Regions from separate parts of the Bradyrhizobium sp. 157 genome, predicted to be linked through region 3. Evidence: predicted binding sites of a transcription regulator. Region 3 holds the regulator's gene; each other region holds the start of a gene.
The links. Region 3 encodes PhoB, which activates phosphate uptake and scavenging genes when phosphate is short. Its sites were predicted from a motif close to TGTCATNNANCTGTCAT; they were not measured.
Positions count from the first base shown of each region.

Region 1: a site for PhoB is predicted at 1,888-1,904, ahead of IVA95_RS17030 (RNA degradosome polyphosphate kinase). Genes of this name have one in related genera too.
Region 2: a site for PhoB is predicted at 1,892-1,908, ahead of IVA95_RS07390 (esterase-like activity of phytase family protein). Genes of this name have one in related genera too.

Region 1 covers NZ_JADPKF010000073.1:243,036-246,312, reverse strand. Annotated here, with positions in the region: gene IVA95_RS17030 (RNA degradosome polyphosphate kinase) at 1-1,815, opposite strand, end outside; gene IVA95_RS17025 (DnaA/Hda family protein) at 1,963-2,640, opposite strand; gene IVA95_RS17020 (CDP-alcohol phosphatidyltransferase family protein) at 2,734-3,276, opposite strand.
Region 2 covers NZ_JADPKF010000033.1:39,340-42,616, forward strand. Annotated here, with positions in the region: gene IVA95_RS07380 (iron ABC transporter permease) at 1-1,045, shown strand, start outside; gene IVA95_RS07385 (heme ABC transporter ATP-binding protein) at 1,042-1,842, shown strand; gene IVA95_RS07390 (esterase-like activity of phytase family protein) at 1,957-3,277, shown strand, end outside.
Region 3 covers NZ_JADPKF010000077.1:134,114-137,390, reverse strand. Annotated here, with positions in the region: gene pstA (phosphate ABC transporter permease PstA) at 1-153, shown strand, start outside; gene pstB (phosphate ABC transporter ATP-binding protein PstB) at 150-971, shown strand; gene phoU (phosphate signaling complex protein PhoU) at 983-1,699, shown strand; gene phoB (phosphate regulon transcriptional regulator PhoB) at 1,710-2,414, shown strand; gene IVA95_RS20155 (GcrA family cell cycle regulator) at 2,589-3,098, opposite strand.

The DNA of each region.
Region 1 (3,277 bases), on a different contig from region 3:
GCGGCCGATCACCGATTTGACGCGGATGTTGTCTGATAGCCCGGGCAGGCCGGGCCGCAGGCAACAGATGCCGCGCACCACCAGTTCGATCGACACGCCGGCCTGTGAGGCCTCGTAGAGCGCGTCGATGATGTCGGGGTCGACCAGTGAATTCATCTTCATCCAGATCGCGCCCGGCTTGCCGTGCCTTACGTGATTGGTCTCGCCCTTGATGTGTTCGATAATGCGCTTGCGTAGCGTCAACGGCGACACCGCCATCCGCTCGATGTCGCTCGGCTCGGCATAGCCGGTGATGTAGTTGAACACCCGCGCCGCATCGCGGCCGATGATCGGATCCGAGGTGAAGTAGGAAAGGTCGGTATAGATGCGCGCGGTGACCGGATGATAATTGCCGGTGCCGGTATGGACGTAGGTCGTCAGGCTACCGCCCTCGCGCCGCACCACCATCGACAGCTTGGCATGTGTCTTCAGTTCGAGAAAGCCGTACACCACCTGCACGCCGGCACGTTCGAGATCGCGCGCCCAGCGGATGTTGGCTTCCTCGTCGAACCGCGCCTTCAGCTCGATCAGCGCGGTCACCGATTTGCCGGCTTCCGCAGCCTCGGCGAGCGCACGCACGATCGGCGAATTGCTCGAGGTGCGGTAGAGCGTCTGCTTGATGGCGACGACGTCGGGGTCGCGGAGGGCTTGCTGCAGGAATTGCACGACGACGTCGAAGGATTCGTAAGGATGGTGGACGATCAGGTCCTTCTGCCGGATCGCGGCGAAGATGTCGCCGCCATGGTCGCGCACCCGCTCGGGATGGCGCGGCACATAGGGCGTGAATTCGAGGTCGGGCCGGTCGAGCCGAGTGAGCTGCGAGAGCTCGTTCATGGCCAGCACGCCGTCGACCAGAAATACTTCGTCGTCGGCCGCCGAAAGCGCCTGGCGCACGAAGCCGCACAGCGCTTCCGGCATCTTGGCTTCCATCTCGAGGCGGATCACCGAACCCCGCCGCCGCCGCTTCAGCGCGGTCTCGAACAGGCGAACCAGATCTTCGGCCTCTTCCTCGATTTCGAGTTCGGAGTCCCTGATAATGCGGAAGGCGCCCTGGCCCTTGACGGTGTAGCCGGGGAACAGCCGGCCGATGAACATCCCGGTGGCTTGCTCCAGCGGGATCAGGTGCACCGTGCCGTCCTTGGTCGCCGGCATCCGGATGAAGCGGTCGATCTTGCCGGGCATGCGGATCAGCGCGTTCATCGCCTTGCCGTCGGAAGTTCGCAGCAATTGCAGCGCGATGGTGAAGCCTAGGCTCGGGATGAACGGGAACGGGTGCGCGGGATCGATCGCCAGCGGCGTCAGCAGCGGGAAAATGTTGCGGAGAAAGTGATCCTCGAGCCAGCCGCGCTCCGCCTTGGTGAAGTCGTGACCATCGACGAGCCTGATGCCGGCATCCGACAGGGTGATGCGCAGATCGCGCCAGATCGCCTGCTGGTCGGAAGCGAGTTCCGAAACCGTCCTGTTGATGAGAGTGAGCTGCTCGGACGGCGTCAGGCCATCGGGGCTGCGTTCGGCGATGCCTTCACGGACCTGCGCCTTGATGCCGGCGACGCGAACCATGAAGAACTCATCAAGGTTATTGGCTGAAATCGACAGGAATCGCACCCGTTCCAGCAACGGATGGCCCAGATTCACCGATTCCTCGAGCACCCGGCGGTTGAAATGCAGCCAGGATAGTTCCCGGTTGATGAATCGCTCCGGGCTCGCGGCGATCGTGGGCGGAGCCTCGGCAATCGGTTCTTTTTCTTTTTGTTCAACAGCTTGTACCAATTCCATAAGGCTTTGATCCATCGCGAACGAGGCAGGGCCGACTTTAAGGGAATGCGGCCCCCAGCATGTGATACGCCGATGACGTTTCAATGACATTGATGTTCCGTGCAGAGCCGGCGTCAAGGCGGCAGGACGCAGCAGGAGCTGCCCCGATCAGGCGTTGCGCAAGAGTTCCGCGGCCAGCGCCCGGGTGACCGGCCGGCCGAGCCGCAGCGCCTCGGTATCGAGGAGGTCAACCGCCTGGCGAGCAGCGGCATAGGAGCGCTCGATCCGGGTGGCGAGGTAGCTCACGACCGTCTCGTCGATGCTCAATTGGCGGTCCGCGCAGAATTTGACGATCAGGCCACGAAACAAGAGATCATCCGGCGGCAATAGCGAGACGACGGGTGCGGCGCGCAGCCGCGACCGGAGATCACGCAGTTCGATCTCGAACGCCGCCGGTGGAACGCGTCCGGTGATCAGGACGAAGGCCCCGTCCTCGCGCGCCAGGTTCAGGAGGTGAAACAAGGCGCGTTCGTCGAAGTCCGCCAGCCTCAGATCCTCGACCACCAGCGCCCCGGTGGCGAGTGCGCCGGGGACGGCCGCAGCGTTAAGCGCGTGCGCCGAGATCGAGCGCGCGCCCGCCTGTTCGGCCCAGATGGCGGCGAGATGGCTCTTGCCGGAGCCCTCCGGCCCCGCCAGCAGCATGATGCGGTTCGGCCAGTCGGGCCAGCTTTCGATCAGCGAGAGTGCGGCTTCATTGGCCGGACCCTCGAGGAAATTGTCGCGCGTCAAGCTCTCCGCATGCGGCAGCGCAAAGGCAAGCTGACGAGGTTGAACGCGAACTGCCACGCAAATCTCCAGGCCGGGATCTTCAGGCCATCATAGCTTTTCGAGCGAAATCGGCACCGATTCGCGAAGCAACGCGTCAAATGAACGAAAAACTTAGCGCGCTTCGATCGTGCTCATGTGCCGCACCCACTCGACGAGATAGAGCGAGACGGAAACCAAAGTAAAGACCGTAACAAAACCCATCAGGATCACGTCATAGGGCGCCGGCTTGAAGTTGAAACCGAGCGACGCCAGCACCAGCGCCGCGAACGCCACCTGCGCCACTGTGTTGAGCTTCGACACCATCAGCGGCTTCATCGGGATCGGCTTGTCGAACAGCCATGACACGATCACGGCCGTGACGATCATGATGTCGCGCGACACCACGAGGATGACGAGCCAGCGCGGCACCGCACCCCAGATGCCGAGCGCCACGAAGATCGAAACCAAAAGCGCCTTGTCGGCAAGCGGGTCGAGCAGGGCGCCCAGTTCACTCGACATGTTGAAGCGCTTGGCGAGAAAGCCATCGACGGCGTCGCTGACCCCTGCAATGACGAAAATCGCGAAGGCGATTTCCATCTGGCTGGAAACGATCGCCCAGACGATGACTGGCACCAGGATGATGCGCCCCAGCGTAATGATATTTGGAATGCTCAAC
Region 2 (3,277 bases), on a different contig from region 3:
GTTGCGCCCTCCCGCCTCGCTGACCCTCATCTGCCTTTTCGCCGCGCTGGCGGGTGCGGCGCTGATCGCGCTGACGGTTGGCGCCGCCGGAATTCCGCTGACGCGGCTGCCGGCCGCACTCGGCCTGTGGGGCGACGCCGCGGGCGGGCCCAGCCTCGCGCGCGACCAGCTTGTGCTGTGGTCGATCCGTATTCCACGGATCGGCGCGGCAGCAATGATTGGCGCGCTGCTAGCGGCATCGGGAGCCATCATGCAGGGGCTGTTTCGCAACCCCCTCGCCGACCCCGCGCTGGTCGGCGTTTCCTCCGGCGGTGCGCTGGCGGCCGCGGCTGCGATCGTCTTCACCGACAGCCAGATCGGCCAGAACTTCCGCTTCATGCAGCATCAGTTGCTACCGATCGCGGCCTTCGCCGGGTCGCTCGCGACCACCGTCATCCTTTATTCGATCGCGAGCCGCTCGGGGCGGACGTCGATCGCGATTTTCCTGCTGGCCGGCATTGCCATCGCCGCCATCGCCAATGCCGGCATCGGGCTCCTCGTATTCATCGCCGACGATCGCCAGTTGCGCGACATCACGTTCTGGCTATTGGGCTCGCTGAGCGGCGCGACCTGGCCCAAGCTCGCCACGCTGGCGCCGGTGCTGGGGTGTGCCGCGATCGCCTGCCTCTCCATCTCGCGCGGACTCGACGTGCTGGTGCTCGGCGAAGCCGAGGCGTTCCATAGCGGCGTCGACGTCGAGCGGCTGAAGCGGATTTCGATTGTGCTGGTGTCGGCAATGACGGGCGTGGCGGTTTCGGTCTGCGGCGTCGTCGGCTTTATCGGCATCGTGGTGCCGCATCTGTTGCGGCTGGTGATCGGGCCGGCGCACCGCTTGTTGTTGCCCGCTTCCATGCTGCTCGGCGCGGTGCTGCTGGTGGGCGCCGATACGCTGGCCCGCACCATCGTCGCGCCCGCGGAAATGCCGATCGGCATCCTGACGGCCGCAATCGGCGCGCCATTCTTTCTGGCCATGCTGCTCCGCCAGCGCGGGCTGGTTTCGCTATGACCGCCATTCTCGAAGCGAAATCGGTTTCGATGGTCGTTGGCGGCGCCACGCTGGTCGATGGCATTGATCTTTGCGTCGCTCCCGGCGAGATGGTTGCGATCGTCGGCCCGAACGGTGCCGGCAAATCGACGCTGCTGCGGATGCTGTCCGGCGATCTCCGCCCGACGCGCGGCCAGATCAGGCTGAAGCAGCGCGACATCCACCTCTATGCGCCGCGTCAGCTCGCTTATCACCGCGCGATGCTGTCGCAGCATGTCAACGTCACCTTCCCGTTCACGGTCGAGGAGATCGTCCATATGGGCGCGGGTGATGCCGGCCGCGCCGCCGCGCAGCGGCTGGTCGATGCGGCGCTCGGTGAGGTCGATCTGGCGCATTTCAGCCAGCGGCAATTACCGACGCTCTCCGGCGGCGAACAGCAGCGCGCGCATTTCGCCCGCGTGCTGGTGCAGCTCGCCTGCGGCGAGGCGCAGCATGGGCCGGGCCTCCTGCTGCTGGACGAGCCGACCTCTAGCCTCGACATGCGCCATCAGATCGACCTTGTAGAAACCGCAAAGCGGCGCGCGCAGAACGGCACGGCCGTTATCGCCGTGCTGCACGACCTCAATCTCGCCATGCGCTTCGCCGACCGGATCGTGCTCTTGCATCGCGGCCGGCTCGCCGTCGACGGTGGTCGAGCTGACGCGATCACGGCCGAGACCATCCGCCGGATTTTTGAGGTGGATGTGAAGATCGACTATACCGATCAGGGCGTGCCGTTCCTGCTGCCGCAGACCATGCGGCCGGCTGCAACGCAGTAACACCTAAACCGCAGCCTTATCCAACGCCGTTACGCGGCTTTCACAAAACTGTCAGCCGGCTGTAACAGCCGCTGCGCAAGACACTCCGCATCGCCATTCTACAGGAGATCCGCCATGCGCGTGTCATTGCTCTGCTCCGTCGCGTCCATGTTTCTGGCCGGCGCTGCCTTCGCCCAAGGTGAAGGCGAATTTCCCGCCACGCTGAAGGGCCACGCCGTGCTGCCGGCGCAGAGCTTTATCGAGGCGCCCGCTGATGCGCCTGACGATCTCAAGACATCCGGCAAATACACCACCGGCCGCCGCGTCGACGCTGTGGGCACTGTGATGGGCAAATCCTACGAACGCCCGACCGGCGTATCGCTGCCGTTCAAGGGACAGCCGCTGCAGGGCCATTCCGGCATCAAGGTGATGGCTGATGGTTCGTTCTGGGTGCTTACCGACAACGGCATGGGCTCGCGCTACAACTCGGCCGACTCGATGCTCTATCTCAACCGGCACAAGATCGACTGGGCGAGCGGCAAGATCGAGCGGCAGGAAACCGTCTTCCTGCACGATCCCGACAAGAAGGTGCCATTCCGCATTCTCCATGAAGACACTGCCAAGCGCTATCTCACCGGCGCGGATTACGATACCGAAGGCTTTCAGATTATCGGCGACACCTTCTGGATCGGCGACGAGTTCGGACCCCATGTGCTGAAGGTCGACAAGACCGGCAAGGTCCTGGCGGTGTTCGAAACCAGCGCCGACGGCAAACCGGTGCGCTCGCCCGATCACTGGTCGGTGCAGTCGCCGGCAGCTCCAGGCGCAAGCTACACCACGGTCAATTTGCGCCGCTCCAAAGGCTATGAAGGCTTTGCCGCTTCGAAGGACGGCAAGTTCCTCTACGGGCTGCTGGAAGGCCCGCTGTGGGATGCCGAGAAGAAGGACGTTGAAAAGGTCGACGGCAAGGAAGCCGCGCGGATCCTCGAATTCGACGTCGCGGCCGAAAAATTTACCGGCCGCTACTGGCACTACGTATTCGAGCAGAACGGCCACGCCATCGGCGACTTCAACATGATCGACGCTTCAAACGGCCTGATCATCGAGCGCGACAATGGCGAGGGCACCGCAGACAAAGCCTGCCCGGCCGGCCAGCGCGGCGAGAACTGCTTCGCCGACCTCGCAAAGTTCAAGCGCGTCTACAAGGTCGAACTCTCCGACGCCAATGTCGGCAAGCCGGTGCGCAAGATCGCCTATATCGACCTGATGAAGATCCGTGATCCCGACAAGAAGGCGCGCAAGCCGCTCAATGACGGCGTGCTGACCTTTCCGTTCTTCACCATCGAGAACGTCGATCGCGTCGACGAGGCGCATATCATCGTCGGCAACGACAACAATTTGCCGTTCTCGTCGAGCCGCGATCCCAACAAGGCTGACGATAACGAGTTCGTGCTGC
Region 3 (3,277 bases):
GCGAACCTGCCGGTGACCATCAACAACTTCGTCCAGAGCCCCTATGCCTACTGGAAGCAACTCGCCTGGGCCGGTGCCCTGTTGATCACGCTCACCGTATTGGCCCTAAACATTGGCGCGCGCATTCTTGGCGCCGAGAGGATATCCAAATGACCGAACTCTCCGTATCCGTGAGTAACGCGAGCGGCCCAGTTCCGCAGGTGGCGCTGCCGGAGGCCGCACCCAAGGTGACCGCCCGCGGCCTGAACTTCTACTATGGCGAGCACCACGCGCTGAAGGACATCAATCTCACGCTCGGCACCCATCGCGTCACCGCCTTCATCGGCCCGTCCGGCTGCGGCAAATCCACGTTGCTGCGGATATTCAACCGGATGTATGATCTCTATCCGGGTCAGCGCGCCACCGGTCAGCTCTTGCTCGACCAGACCAACGTCCTCGACCCGAAGCTCGACCTCAATCTGCTGCGGGCCCGCGTCGGCATGGTGTTCCAAAAGCCGACGCCGTTCCCGATGACGATCTACGAGAATATCGCCTTCGGCATCCGTCTCTATGAGAAGATCTCGAAGTCCGAGATGGACGGCCGGGTCGAGAAGGCGCTGCGCGGCGGCGCGCTATGGAACGAGGTCAAGGACAAGTTGAACGCCAGTGGCCTCTCGCTGTCCGGCGGTCAGCAGCAGCGGCTATGCATCGCGCGCACCGTTGCGGTCAGGCCCGAGGTGATCCTGTTTGACGAGCCCTGCTCGGCGCTCGATCCGATCTCGACCGCCAAGATCGAGGAACTGATTCAGGAACTGGCGGAGGACTACACCATCGCCATCGTCACCCATAATATGCAGCAGGCGGCGCGCGTCTCGGACAAGACCGCCTTCATGTATCTCGGCGAGCTGATCGAATTCGACGATACCAACAAGATTTTCACCTCGCCGCGCGATCGACGTACCCAGGACTACATCACGGGGCGGTTTGGTTAAGGAGATAACAGATGGCTTCTGAGCACACCGCCAAGGCATTCGACAGCGACCTTCAGGAATTGACGCGCCTTGTTGCCGAGATGGGCGGCCTGGCTGAGCGCATGATCACCGAATCCGTCGACGCGCTGGTCCGCCGCGACGTCGCGCTCGGCAAGCACGTCGTCGCCACCGACGTCGAGATCGACCGCCTGCAGCATCTGATCGAGGAGCGCGCGGTGCTGACCATCGCCCGCCGTCAGCCGATGGCGATCGATTTGCGCGAAATCGTCGGCTCGATGCGGGTTGCCACCGATCTGGAACGGATCGGCGACCTCGCCAAGAACATGGGCAAGCGTGTCGCGGCGCTGGAGAACGATTTCCAGCCGCTGAAGCTGATGCGCGGCCTCGAACACATGACCGACCTGGTACAATCGCAGGTCAAGTCGGTGCTGGACGCCTATGCCGCGCACGATCTGCCGGCGGCGATGGCGGTGTGGAAGGGCGACGAGGAAGTCGACGCCATCTGCACCTCGCTGTTCCGCGAACTCCTGACCTATATGATGGAAGATCCGCGCAACATCTCGTTCTGCATCCATCTGATGTTCTGCGCCAAGAACATCGAACGGATCGGCGATCACGCCACCAACATCGCCGAAACCGTGTTCTACATGATCGAGGGTCAGCAGATGCTCGACAAGCGCCCGAAGGGCGACATGACGACCTTTGCCACCGCGGTTCCGAATAGCTGAGGGATACGAGATGAGCGCGCGCATTATGGTGGTCGAGGATGAGGAAGCGCTGACCACGCTGTTGCGCTACAACCTCGACGCTGAAGGCTATGAGGTCGAAACCGTCGGACGCGGCGACGATGCGGATACGCGGCTGAAAGAGCGCGTGCCCGATCTCGTCGTGCTTGACTGGATGCTGCCGGGGCTCTCCGGCATCGAGCTGTGCCGCCGCCTGCGCGCCCGGCCGGAAACCAAGCAATTGCCGATCATCATGCTGACGGCGCGCGGCGAGGAGAGCGAGCGCGTGCGCGGGCTTGCGACCGGCGCCGACGACTACATCGTCAAGCCGTTCTCGGTTCCGGAACTGCTGGCGCGGGTGAAGGGCCTGTTGCGGCGGGCAAGCCCCGAGCGGCTCGCCACTGTGCTGACCTATGGCGACATCGAACTCGATCGCGAAAAACGCCGCGTCGCGCGCTCGGGCCGTCAGATCGATCTCGGTCCGACCGAGTATCGCCTGCTGGAATTTTTCCTGGAGCATCCCGGCCGCGTCTTCAGCCGCGAGCAGTTGCTCGACAGCGTCTGGGGCCGCGACATCTACATCGACGAGCGCACCGTCGACGTCCACATCGGCCGCTTGCGCAAGCTGCTCAACCCCGGCCGCGAGCAGGACCCGATCCGCACCGTCCGCGGCGCCGGTTACGCGCTGGATGACCGATTTGCGAAGGTGGAGCCGTAAGGCTCCATCGTTGTCCGCGCGAAAGCGGGGACTCTCTCATCGTCATTGCGAGCGAAGCGAAGCAATCCATCGTGCGGCAAAGCAAGTATGGATTGCTTCGCTACGCTCGCAATGACAGTGGAACGCGTAGCCCGGATTTCGCTTCGCTCCATCCGGGCTACGACGAACCGCGACTTACCTTGTCTGCTTCGGCTGCTGACGGCGGCGGTCGGCGGCGGGCTGGTAGGCGATGCGCGAGTGGTGGGCGCAATAAGGCAGGCCAGTGAGCGCTTTGCCGCCGCAGAAGAAGAATTCCGGGCTTGAGGGATCGCCGACCGGCCAGTGGCAGGTCGCCTCGTTCAGTTCGAGCAGCGACAGCCGCTGGCTCATCGGCACGACATTGTCGAAGGCGATCGGATCCGGCTCCATCTCGACTTCGAAGGCGTGCGCGAGCGCGGTATTGCCGCGCGAGACCGGGCGCGACACGCGCATCATCGGCTGGGCGGGACGTGCCTTGCGCTGCCGCGGGGCGGCCGAGGAGGGGCTCTTGGCACGGCCGGAGAGACCCAGCCGGTGCACTTTGCCGATTACGGCGTTTCGTGTCACATTTCCGAGTTCCGCGGCGATCTGGCTTGCCGACAATCCGGCTTCCCAGAGCTTCTTAAGCTGCTCGACGCGATCGTCGGACCAGGTCAAAACCGTCATCGTAATCTTCCCTTCGCATCGCGCCGGCCAATCGGGGCGGCGCTGGCGATGTCATCGTCTCAAAAATCCCTGCGGTCAGAATCCCTTAGCCCTCGCCGGGCGCGCTAACCGCGCCCGAACGTTTACGCCTGCACAAAAGGACTCCAGGGATCAGAACTGCCGCACGAGATGTCGTATCC